Regions from separate parts of the Raoultella sp. genome, predicted to be linked through region 1. Evidence: predicted binding sites of a transcription regulator. Region 1 holds the regulator's gene; each other region holds the start of a gene.

The links. Region 1 encodes PurR, which represses purine synthesis genes. Its sites were predicted from a motif close to CANGCAAACGTTTGCNTG; they were not measured.
Region 2: purL (phosphoribosylformylglycinamidine synthase) is a predicted target of PurR. The motif match lies at 1,996-2,013, and genes of this name have one in related genera.
Region 3: tusA (sulfurtransferase TusA) is a predicted target of PurR. The motif match lies at 1,872-1,889, and genes of this name have one in related genera.

The regions. Positions count from the first base shown of each region.
Region 1 is NZ_JBCNNS010000080.1:9,426-13,648, reverse strand. Features, by position in the region: gene punR (DNA-binding transcriptional activator PunR) at 14-925, shown strand; gene purR (HTH-type transcriptional repressor PurR) at 950-1,975, opposite strand; gene cydH (cytochrome bd-I oxidase subunit CydH) at 2,272-2,361, shown strand; gene ACZAHD_RS14715 (MFS transporter) at 2,525-3,691, shown strand; gene sodB (superoxide dismutase [Fe]) at 3,731-4,223, opposite strand, start outside.
Region 2 is NZ_JBCNNS010000058.1:4,819-9,041, forward strand. Features, by position in the region: gene tadA (tRNA adenosine(34) deaminase TadA) at 1-303, shown strand, start outside; gene mltF (membrane-bound lytic murein transglycosylase MltF) at 300-1,913, opposite strand; gene purL (phosphoribosylformylglycinamidine synthase) at 2,088-4,223, shown strand, end outside.
Region 3 is NZ_JBCNNS010000024.1:28,450-32,672, reverse strand. Features, by position in the region: partial or broken gene ACZAHD_RS06440 (MFS transporter) at 1-314, shown strand, start outside; gene ACZAHD_RS06435 (DcrB family lipoprotein) at 315-872, opposite strand; gene ACZAHD_RS06430 (7-cyano-7-deazaguanine/7-aminomethyl-7-deazaguanine transporter) at 946-1,611, opposite strand; gene tusA (sulfurtransferase TusA) at 1,948-2,193, shown strand; gene zntA (Zn(II)/Cd(II)/Pb(II) translocating P-type ATPase ZntA) at 2,438-4,223, opposite strand, start outside.

The DNA of each region.
Region 1 (4,223 bases):
TTGCAGGCAGAATATGTGGTCCGAATACTCACTCGAAGTTGTTGATGCTGTAGCCCGCAACGGCAGCTTTAGCGCAGCGGCGCAGGAACTGCACCGCGTACCTTCGGCGGTCAGTTATACTGTACGTCAGTTGGAAGAGTGGCTGGCGGTACCGCTGTTTGAACGCCGCCATCGCGATGTCGAATTGACCCCCGCCGGGCTCTGGTTTTTACAGGAAGGACGATCTGTTATCAAAAAAATGCAGATCACTCGCCAGCAGTGTCAGCAGATAGCCAACGGTTGGCGCGGTCAGCTGTCGATAGCCGTGGATGACATCGTTAAACCAGCCCGTATGCGGCAGATGATTGTCGATTTTTATCGTCACTTTCCGGATGTCGAGCTGATTGTTTTTCAGGAGGTCTTCAACGGCGTCTGGGACGCGCTGGCCGACGGACGCGTGGAACTGGCTATCGGAGCAACCCGTTCGATTCCGGTAGGGGGGCGCTACGCCTTTCGTGATATGGGGATGCTGAGCTGGGATTGCGTGGTGGCGAGCCATCATCCGCTGGCGCAGATGACCGGGCCGCTCAGCGATGACGTGTTGCGCAACTGGCCGTCGTTGGTCCGGGAAGATACCTCTCGCTCATTGCCGAAACGCACGACCTGGCTACTGGATAACCAGAAAAGGGTGGTGGTGCCGGACTGGGAATCATCGGCCACCTGCCTCTCGGCGGGATTGTGCGTAGGAATGGTGCCGAGCCATTTTGCTCGCCCCTGGATTGACCGTGGCGAATGGACCGTGCTGGCGCTGGAAAATCCGTTCCCGGACGCTGCGTGTTGCCTGACTTGGCAGCAGAGTGACGCCTCACCGGCCCTTTTGTGGCTGCTGGATTATCTGGGGGACAGTGAAACGTTAAACCGGGAGTGGCTACGGGCGCCGGAATAGACATAGCCGGCGCCGCACGATTGATTAGCGACGGTAATCGACGAACGGGCCGTCGACGACGGAGCGGCGCTCTACCAGTCGCGGGTGAACCTCGATCGACTGGGACTCTTCACGTTTGTTGACGATACGATCCATCAACATATTGAAGGCCGCTTCCCCCAGCGAATCTTTCGGCTGATGGATGGTGGTCAGCGCCGGGCTGAAATAGCGGGCGTTACGCACGTTATCATACCCGATCAGCGAAATGTCCTGCGGTACGCGCAGACCCATCTCATCCGCAGCACAGATTGCGCCCATCGCCATGATATCGCCGCCGCAGAAGACCGCCGTCGGGCGATGCTGCTGGCTGAGGATCTGCTGCATTGCACGGTAGCCGGATTCAGGCTCGAAGTCCCCCTGAACAATCCAGCTTTCCGGAACGGCAATCTGCGCTTCTTCCATGGCTTTCATAAAGCCGGCCAGGCGCCCGGCGCCGGTGTTACGTTCCAGCGGGCCAGGGATCACGCCGATCTCGCGGTGGCCGCGTTCGACCAGGTAGCGCCCGGCCATATAGCCGCCTTCGAAGGCGTTATCGATCACCGAATCGGTGAAGTCGGCTTTGGATTCACCCCAGTCCATGACCACCATCGGAATATGGCGGTACTCTTCCAGCATGCGGAGCACCGATTCCGGGTATTCAGAACACATAACCAGCATGCCGTCGACACGCTTTTGCGCCATCATCGACAGATAGGCCTGCTGTTTTTCGGGATCGTTCCACGCATTGCCCAAAATCAGAGTATAGCCTTTCTGGAAACAGCTCTTTTCTACAGATTCAATAATCTCAGCGAAATAGGCCGCTTCGCTGCTGGTGGCCAGCAGACCGATCGATTTGGTGTGATTAACCTTCAGGCTGCGAGCAACGGCGCTTGGAGAATAGTGCAGCTCTTTGATCGCCGCCCACACGGCGTTGCGGGTTTCTTCCGCCACGAAACGGGTTTTGTTAATTACATGTGATACTGTTGTAGTGGAAACGTTTGCGCGCTTCGCTACATCTTTAATTGTTGCCATTACTTCTCACTCCAGACCTTGACCTGATCGTCTGATTATCGATACGTAAACGTTTGCCTGTACACACCCTGAATACAATTTTCAACATTGCATCACGTCGGGAAAACGACACAGAACGACAGGAAGGGGTCAATGGCCGATACGCTTTCAAATTAGCGTGGGATTTTGTCCGATCTTGCGGCAAAGGGGAAGAGCAAAAATGTGCATCACCCTAAAACATGGAAGATTTTTGTGCGATATTGTGCAAAAATGAGCAAGCTCACTTTTCGTGTGGGGATAACTGGGGAGAAAAATTGATGGATACCGATTTAAAGTTTTCGCTGACGACAACGATTATTGTCCTGGGGCTCATCGTGGCCGCCGCCCTGACCGCGGTACTGCACTGATTTATCCGGGGGAGAGGCCCCTTTCCCCCGATATCCCGCCATTATTATCAATTTCGCAAAAATCTTTTGCCATTTCGTTTACTTTTGTTTTTTTGTGATTGATGTCATGCTTTTGACTTCTGATGAGATACCGTTGCCGATGACGGTCTGCTGGAGTCATTGAATGAAAATCAACTTTCCCTTGTTAGCGCTGGCGATAGGCGCGTTTGGTATTGGTACCACGGAGTTTTCCCCGATGGGGCTGCTGCCGGTGATTGCCAAAGGCGTCGACGTGTCAATTCCGGCGGCGGGAATGCTGATCAGTGCTTATGCGATCGGCGTGATGGTCGGGGCGCCGCTAATGACTTTGCTGCTCTCTCATCGCGCGCGCAGAAATGCACTGATTTTTCTGATGGCGATCTTCACGCTGGGTAACGTCCTCTCCTCAATGGCGCCGGATTACACTACGCTACTGATTTCACGCATTATCACCAGCCTTAACCACGGAGCTTTCTTCGGCCTCGGTTCGGTGGTTGCGGCGAGCGTGGTGCCGAAACACAAACAGGCCAGCGCGGTGGCGACCATGTTCATGGGGTTGACCATCGCTAATATTGGCGGCGTTCCGGCGGCGACATGGCTTGGCGAAACCATCGGCTGGCGGATGTCGTTCCTCGCGACGGCAGGTCTGGGACTGGTGGCGATGGTTAGCCTGTGGTTCTCGTTGCCTCAAGGCCGCGCTGGTGAACGTCCGAACGTAAAACAGGAGCTTTCCGTGCTGGTTCGTCCGCAGGTGCTCTCCGCGCTGCTGACGACTGTGCTGGGGGCCGGTGCCATGTTTACCCTCTACACCTATATTTCACCTGTACTGCATACCATTACGCACGCCTCGCCGCTGTTTGTCACCGCCATGCTGGTGTTGATTGGCGTCGGCTTTTCGCTGGGTAACTATCTGGGCGGTAAATTCGCCGACCGTTCCGTCTCCGGGACGCTGAAGGGATTTCTGCTGCTGCTGATGGTTATCATGCTGGCAATTCCGCTGCTGGCGCAGACGCAACTGGGGGCCGCTATCAGTATGGTAGTCTGGGGGGCGGCGACTTTCGCCGTGGTTCCGCCGCTGCAAATGCGGGTGATGCGGGTAGCCCATGAAGCGCCGGGGCTCTCTTCGTCGGTCAATATCGGGGCATTTAACCTCGGCAATGCGCTGGGCGCGGCAGCCGGCGGTGCGGTGATTTCCGGCGGGCTGGGCTATGCCTTTGTGCCGGTGATGGGGGCGATAATTGCCGGGGTGGCGCTGCTGCTGGTGCTGGTTGGCGGGCGTTCACAGCCGGAAGAGGCGTTGGTCGAACCGTAGGTATATTCGCAGAAGGGTTGCCCCTTCTGCGTTCGCGTTTTAGGCCGCCAGATTGGCCGCCACAAACTTCCAGTTTACCAGCGCCCAGAAGTGCGCCAGATAGTCAGGACGGGCGTTACGGTAGTCGATGTAATAGGCATGTTCCCAGACATCCACGGTCAGCAGCGGTTTGGCGTCGCCGGTCAGCGGCGTGCCAGCGTTGCTGGTGGAGACAATGCTCAGGCTGCCATCGGCATTTTTAACCAGCCATGTCCAGCCTGCACCAAAGTTCTTCGCTGCCGCGTCGGTAAATTTCGCTTTGAAGTCTGCGAAGCTGCCGAAGGACTGATTGATGGCAGTCGCCAGCTCACCTTCCGGCTCGCCGCCCGCATTCGGCGCGAGGCAGTTCCAGTAGAATGTATGGTTCCAGACCTGGGCCGCATTGTTAAAGATACCACCTTCGGAAGCGCGGACGATCGCTTCTAAAGATTGACCTTCAAACTCGGTGCCTTTGATCAGGTTATTGAGGTTGGTGACATAGGCCTGGTGATGT
Region 2 (4,223 bases), on a different contig from region 1:
GTACTGAAAAACTATCGCCTGATTGACGCGACGCTGTATGTCACGCTTGAACCGTGCGTGATGTGCGCGGGGGCGATGGTGCATAGCCGGATTTCGCGGTTGGTATTTGGTGCCCGGGATGCAAAAACCGGCGCAGCCGGCTCGCTAATAGATGTCCTGCACCATCCGGGGATGAATCATCGGGTGGAGATCAGTGAAGGTATTCTGGCGGAGTCGTGCTCAGGTATGCTTAGCGACTTTTTCCGCTGGCGGCGGGAAGAGAAAAAAGCCTTGAAAAAGGCGCGCCGGCTCGGGGACGCTTAGCGGCTCAGTCCGGGAATCTTCAGTCTGGCGTTGTCGACTAACGATTCCGCGCGAAACTGGAAAAAGGGCAGCACCTGCTGTTCTTTATCCAGTTCATCCGGCATCACTGCCGGATAGTCTCCGGCAAGCGCCAGCCGCTGTTCATCTTTTTTCTCTTTCTCCGACAGGTATCCCACCAGGCTGATGTGATATTTGCGGATGTTCTCGACGTAGGCGTATGCCTCGTGACCGCGGGCGTAGCCATATTTCAGTCGGCTGTAATAAGATTTCTGACTAAGCAGCGGCAGGCGCTGTTTCACGTCCGCCCAGCTGTCGGGATTGCCTTTCTGTCTTTTTGTCAGCGAGATGGCGTCCAGAATATGGGCGTAGCCCATATTGTAAGCCGCCAGCGCAAACCAGATTCGTTCATCTTTGGGGACCGAGTCCGGGATTTTATTCATCATATCCTGCAAGTAGCGCATACCGCCGCTGAGGCTCTGCTCTGCATCGGTACGGTCGGTTAATCCCAGGCTCTGCGCAGTATTGCGGGTCAGCATCATTATGCCGCGCACCCCGGTTGGCGAGGTGGCCTGCGGATCCCAGTGCGACTCCTGCCATGAAATGGCCGCCAGCAGGCGCCAGTCGATCTGACGCGCGTATTTCTCAAACATTGGCTGTAGGTCCGGCAGAATAGTATCGACGGCGCGCAGGAACGTCCGGGTATCGACATAATCGAAATCGTTACCGTGTCCGAGGTATTTTTCTTCCAGTCGTGCCAGAGTACCGTTTTCATTCATATTGTTGAAGAAATCCAGCATCGCCGCCGAGAGCGAGTTGTCTTCGCTCCTGGCGCTAAACCAGGTCACCGGCTGTTCATCGCTGATATCCAGGGCGACCGCCAGTTCCGGATGTACGCGCTGGAACAGGCTAATCGCCACCGAATCTGCAATGGTGTAATCCACTTCGCCATCGATAACCGCCTGCATCAGCGCTGTCGTCCCGCGTTTTTCATCCACGCGCCAGCCGAGATCCGGGTATTTATTCCCTTTCAGCGTCTGCAGGTCGTTAATGGCGACGTGCCCTGGGGCAATCACCAACTGTTCTGCCGTGAGGTTGGCGAGGCTGCGTGGGCGCGGCGTGCCAACCCGGTAGACCAGCTGCTGCGACACCGAATAGTAGCCTGGCCCGGCCTGATAGTTTTTGACCCGCTCTGAGTTGTAGACCAGCCCGGCAGCTAACATATCGGCATTACCGTTATCAAGGTCATCGAACAGCTGACTGATATTCTGGCGGACAGTCACCTTCAGCCTGACGCCGAGATAATTGGCAAACTGTTCTGCCATCTCGTAATCCAGCCCGTAGGATTTGTTATTGATGGTCGCGAAGGTGAGCGGCGAATTGATGGTGCTGATGCGCAGCTCACCGCGCGCCATAATTCCGGCGACACGGTTCTCCGGCTTTCCTGACCACGGGATCGACGGCCACAGGGCAGCCGCCAGCAATAGGGTCACAATGCCGATGAGCAGATAATTAATCTTTAATTTTTTCAGAGAGTTAATCTTCTGCAGCTCTGTGTTCCTCAGCAGGCTATTAGCGGAAAAGTAAAAAGAGAGTCTTCGAATGAGCGGCATTTTGCTTAAGAATGCGTCAGTTGGCAACTTATTCGCGGAGAAGGTCACATTAATTGATAAACCAGGTGAACAATTTTATTTCCACGCAAACGGTTTCGTCGAGGCTCAGGATTCACTATAATGGCGCCCGTTTCCCCCCTGGCTCATATTGAAAGCTGCGAAGACGAGAGACTTATGATGGAAATTTTGCGTGGTTCACCTGCACTGTCGGCATTTCGTGTTAATAAACTGCTGGCACGTTTCCAGGCGGCCAACCTGCCGGTTAGCACAATATATGCAGAGTATGTTCATTTTGCCGAACTGAACGCGCCGTTAAGCGGTGATGAGCGTGAAAGGCTGGCACGACTGCTCAAGTATGGCCCAAGCTTAAACAGCCATACCCCAACCGGTAAATTACTGCTCGTCACCCCCCGCCCTGGCACCATCTCCCCCTGGTCTTCTAAAGCTACCGATATCGCCCATAACTGCGGTCTGTCGCAGGTTGTGCGCCTTGAGCGCGGCGTGGCGTACTATGTGGAAGCCAGTACGCTGAGTGAAGCACAATGGGCCGCTGTCGCGAGTGAACTCCACGACCGGATGATGGAAAGCGTCTTTGATGCGCTGGAAGAGGGCGAAAAGCTGTTCGCTCAACATCAACCGACGCCAGTGACCAGCGTCGATCTGCTGGGGCAGGGACGTCAGGCGCTGATTGATGCCAACCTCCGTCTGGGGCTGGCGCTGGCGGAAGACGAAATCGACTACCTGCAGGATGCGTTCAACAAGCTTGGCCGCAACCCGAATGACATCGAACTGTATATGTTTGCCCAGGCGAACTCTGAGCACTGCCGCCACAAGATTTTTAACGCCGACTGGGTTATTGATGGTGAACAGCAGCCGAAGTCGCTGTTCAAGATGATCAAAAACACCTTCGAAAAGACGCCGGATTACGTCCTGTCCGCCTATAAAGACAACGCTGCGGTCATGGAAGGTTCTCAGGTAGGGCGCTTCTTTGCCGATCGCGAAAAAGGCCGCTATGACTTCCATCAGGAAGACGCCCATATCCTGATGAAAGTGGAAACACACAACCACCCGACGGCCATCTCTCCATGGCCGGGTGCGGCGACCGGCTCCGGCGGTGAAATCCGCGATGAAGGGGCAACCGGTCGCGGAGCGAAACCGAAAGCCGGTCTTGTCGGTTTCTCGGTCTCTAACCTGCGGATTCCCGGCTTTGAACAGCCGTGGGAAGAAGATTTCGGCAAGCCAGAGCGTATTGTGACCGCTCTGGATATCATGACCGACGGCCCGTTGGGCGGCGCCGCGTTTAACAACGAATTCGGTCGTCCGGCGCTGAACGGCTATTTCCGTACCTATGAAGAAAAAGTGACCAGCCACAACGGCGAAGAGCTACGCGGTTATCATAAACCGATCATGCTGGCGGGCGGGATTGGTAACATCCGTGGCGAGCATGTGCAGAAAGGTGAAATTACCGTTGGGGCGAAACTGATTGTCCTTGGTGGCCCGGCGATGAATATCGGCCTGGGCGGCGGCGCGGCTTCTTCAATGGCATCCGGTCAGTCCGACGCGGATCTTGATTTTGCCTCCGTACAGCGTGATAACCCGGAAATGGAACGCCGTTGCCAGGAGGTGATCGACCGCTGCTGGCAACTGGGCGATGCAAACCCGATTCTGTTTATCCACGACGTCGGTGCTGGCGGTCTGTCTAATGCCATGCCGGAACTGGTTAGCGACGGTGGGCGCGGCGGTAAATTCCAGCTGCGCGATATTCTGAGCGATGAGCCGGGCATGAGTCCGCTGGAAATCTGGTGTAACGAATCCCAGGAGCGCTATGTGCTGGCGGTTGCGCCGGAACAGCTGCCGCTGTTTGATGAGCTGTGCCGCCGTGAGCGCGCACCGTACGCGGTGATCGGTGAAGCCACCGAAGAACTGCATCTGAACATGGGCGATGCTCACTTCAACGACCAGCCGATCGACCTGCCGCTGGATGTGCTGCTGGGTAAAACGCCGAAAATGACCCGCGATGTTCAGACCCTGAAAGTGAAAGGTGATGCGTTGGATCGCCAGGATATCACTCTCGCCGACGCGGTGAATCGCGTTCTGCATTTGCCGGCAGTGGCGGAAAAAACCTTCCTTGTCACCATCGGCGACCGTACCGTCACCGGGATGGTTGCGCGCGATCAGATGGTCGGCCCCTGGCAGATTCCGGTAGCGAACTGCGCGGTAACCACCGCCAGCCTCGATAGCTACTATGGCGAAGCGATGGCGATTGGCGAACGTGCGCCGGTCGCGCTGTTGGACTTTGCCGCCTCTGCT
Region 3 (4,223 bases), on a different contig from region 1:
CCTCGCCGATCGCGAAAATCGGGACCTTCTTCGCTGGCGCCGGTTTTTCACTGGTCTTTCCTGCGCTGGGGGTAGTGGCGGTGAAGGCGGTGCCGCAACAGAATCAGGGCTCGGCGCTGGCGACCTATACGGTATTTATGGATCTGTCTTTAGGGATTACCGGTCCTCTGGCCGGGCTGCTGATGGCGTGGGCCGGGATTTCCACTATTTATCTGGCGGCGGCGGGGCTGGTGGCGGTGGCGCTGTTGCTGTGCTGGCGGTTAAAAAAACGGCCCCCGGTGGTTGCGCCGGAGGCCGCAGCGTCAGGCCAGTAGTTACTGGATGACGAGAGTATTGATGATGTTTTCAGCGGCGCTTTGCGCCTGCTGCTGGTTGTCTGCCGGCAGCGTGATCTGCAGTGTCAGCAGCTTATCGTCAACCTTGCCGAGAATGACGGAAGACCAGGCAGTCTGACCTTTGGCGGAGATGATGCTGTCCAGCTGCTGCAGCGTGTGGCCTTTGATATCAATCGATTTATTGGTGACAACCTGCAACTGCGGATCGCGGCTGCGCTGCTGATCTTCCAGGCGCTGAGCCAGCACGCTCAATTCTTCATTGGTGCTGTCGCCAACAATCACGATCACCGCTTTCTGCCCGGTGGCGTCAGAATAGACGTGCATGTTGTTGGCCTGGGTACCCAGTTTACCGCTCTGATCGGTCATTCCTGCTGGCAGGGAGAAACTCAGCTTACCATCCAGCAGGCTGATATTTTGCCCGCTGGCGTTGCTTTCCGCAGCAGCCCCGGCAGTCGGCGTTTTTGTATCGCTGTTATCACAGGCCGCAAGCCCCATAACCAGCAGGCCAATACCGACATATTTAACCAAATTGCGCATTGACATCTTCCTTTCGATAAACGGCCATTAACGGCTCATTCGCTTATCTTATCACATCAACCTGCGAGTACTCTTAACCTGGCTGCAATGCTGATAAATCAGATTTATCTGCCAGTTTTTTCAGTAGCATATTCAACAACATGCCATACATCGGCAGGAAGAAAACAATGCTAATCAATACCTTGAAGCTATAGTCGACAATTGCGATTTCTCCCCAGTTCGCCGCCATAAACGGGTCCGGACTACGCCAGAAAGCGATAAAGAAAAAGGCCAGGGTATCACTGACGTTGCCGAACAGAGTCGAAGCGGTCGGCGCCAGCCACCAGCGGCGGTTTTGACGCAGGCGGTTAAAGACATGGACATCGAGGATCTGGCCCAGCGCGTAGGCCATGAAACTGGCGGCGGCGATACGGGCGACGAACAGGTTAAAGTGAGTCAGTGCGGCAAAGCCTTGCCACTCTCCCATATAAAACAGGGACGAAATGCCATAGGAGATCAGCAGCGCCGGGACCATCACCGCCAGGATAATGCGTCGTGCCAACGGCGCGCCGAAAATCCGCACCGTCAGATCGGTGGCGAGGAAGATAAACGGAAAGCTGAACGCGCCCCACGTGGTATGAAAACCAAAAATGGAGATCGGGAGCTGTACCAGATAGTTGCTGGAGGTGATAACCAGCACATGAAAAAGAGAAAGCCAGACCAGCGCTTTTTGACGCTGTGACGTTGTAAACGGATTCATATTGTGACCTTTTTATGCCCGTCCTCCTTCAGACTGCAGATGCGTTGACTTTCCTCATGCATTCCAGTCGCTTACCTGGGTAAGCATCCGGGAATTCACTGCGGCGTCTCCTTTCTGCAACTCGAATGATTCAGGACCAGAGAGTTGGGGTGAGGGAACCCAATAAATCAATACTGGCGCTGTGGCTTGCCAACGCGCGAGTACCCGTTTGAAGCGGCAGAATGATACTGCGTTGAGCGGGTATTGCAATGGTTGTTTTTCGCGCAAACGTTAACCTGACTTGCGTAGCGCAAAAGTGGGGGTAAACTATGGCCGTTTTGTTGATGTGAGATGAAAATGACCGAACTTTTCTCCAGCCCTGACCACACTCTGGACGCTCAGGGCCTGCGTTGCCCGGAGCCGGTAATGATGGTGCGTAAGACCGTACGTACAATGCCGGTGGGGGAAACGCTGCTGATTATCGCCGATGATCCGGCGACAACCCGCGATATTCCAGGTTTTTGCCGCTTTATGGAGCATGAGCTGTTGGCACAAGAAACCGCGGCGCTGCCCTATCGCTATCTGATTCGTAAAAGCCATTAAGCACGGGTTTGTGTGCCGCACTGCCTCTCCCGGAGGCGGGGCTGCGCCCCTGTCCGGGCGACAAAATCCAAAGACTCCACGTTCCCGTAGCCCCGGTAAGCAACGCGCTACCGGGGAATAAATGGTGCGATTGCCGCAGGCCGTCTTCCCGGAGGTGGGGCTGCGTCCCTGTTCGGGCGACAAAATCCAAAGACTGCACGTTCCCGTAGCCCCGGTAAGCAACGCGCCACCGGGGTCTTTCCACTTACTTCTTACGTAACAGCCGCAGGGCGTTAGCGGTCACCAGCACCGTTGCCCCCGTATCGGCCAGTACCGCCAGCCACAGCCCGGTTAACCCGAGCAGCGTAGTGATAAGGAAAATCCCCTTTAAGCCAAGCGCAATCGCGATGTTCTGCCGAATATTGGCGTGGGTGGCGCGGGCCAGTGAAATCATCTGCGCCAGACCGGTTAAGCGGTTATGCGTCAGGGCGGCATCGGCGGTTTCCAGCGCCACGTCGGTTCCGCTGCCCATGGCGATACCAATGGTGGCGGCCTTCATCGCTGGCGCGTCATTAATCCCGTCACCAACCATAGCCAGTGGCGCCGCGGTATTGAGCGTCGTGACCGCCTCGACTTTATCGGCCGGCAGCAGCCCGGCGCGGAATTCCAGCCCCAGCTCTGCGGCAATGGCGGCGGCCGCACGCGGGTTATCGCCGGTCAGGATCACCCCCTGCACCCCCAGACGATGCAGATCGTCGACCGCCTGGCGGGCGTCATCGCGCAGCGTATCCTGTAGCGCCAGAATGCCGAGCAGAGAGTGTTCGCGCAACACCAGGACAACCGTCTGACCCGCGCTCTCCAGCTGTTGAATCTGCACCTCATGCTCTGCTGCTGCGTCGTTGCCTGCCGCGCAAATCAGTATCCGCCGCCCGTCGACTTCGGCTTCAATGCCCGACCCCGCCAGGGCGCGCTGATCGCGGGCAGACGGAATCGTCAGCTGACGCTGCTGGGCTTCGCGCACGATGGCCTGTGCCAGTGGGTGGCTGGAGCCTTGTTCTACCGCCGCCGCCAGTGCCAGCAGGCCATTTTCATCCACGTCATTCAGGGCGATTGCGGCGGTAACGCGCGGTTGACCGACGGTTAGCGTCCCGGTCTTGTCGAAAGCCACCTGACGTATGCGACCGAGTTGCTCAAGCGCTGCGCCGCCTTTAATCAGAGCACCGCGGCGCGACGCCATCGCCAGCCCGGAAGTAATAGCCGCCGGAGTGGAGATAACCAGTGCGCAGGGACAGCCGATCAGTAGCAGCGTCAGACCTTTGTAGATCCACGGCAGCCAGGCGGCGGCAAAGAACAGCGGCGGCACGATGGCGACCAACAGGGCGACGACCATAATGGCCGGCGTATAAATCCGGCTGAAGCGATCGATAAAGCGCTCAATTGGCGCCCGGCGTTCCTCCGCCTCTTCAATCAGCTTCAGAATGCGGTCAATGGCGCTGTCGCCCGGCTCGGAAATGACCGTCAGTTGAACCAGGCGATCGACGCTGGTGGCACCTGCCGCCACGCGTTCGCCGGAATGGCGCTCGACCGGCACCGACTCGCCGGTTAAGGCGCTTTCATCAAAGCTGGCGAAGGGTGTGCGCAGCTGGCCATCGGCGGGTAAGCGACCTCCTGCCGCGACTTCAATCACGTCTCCGGGGCGGAGATCGCGCTGGGCGACAGTTTCCCGCACGCCGTCACGCAGGCGAGTGGCGGTATCGGGTTTTAACGCCATCAGAGCGCTTACCCCCTGGCGGGCGCGGCTGGCGGCCCAGCCTTCAAGACGCTCGCCAACCATAAACAGCAGCAACACCATCGCGGCTTCAGCCGTTGCGCCAATAAACAGCGCTCCGATAGCGGCGACGCTCATCAGTGTTTCAATGGCAAACCAGCTGCCGCTGCGGATCAGGCGCAGGGCCTGGCGAGCGACGGGCCACAGGCCCACAAGCGTGGTGGCAATGAATGCCAGCTCGCCGAAGGGGTGGTTGAACTGCTCCAGACCCCAGCTCAGCACC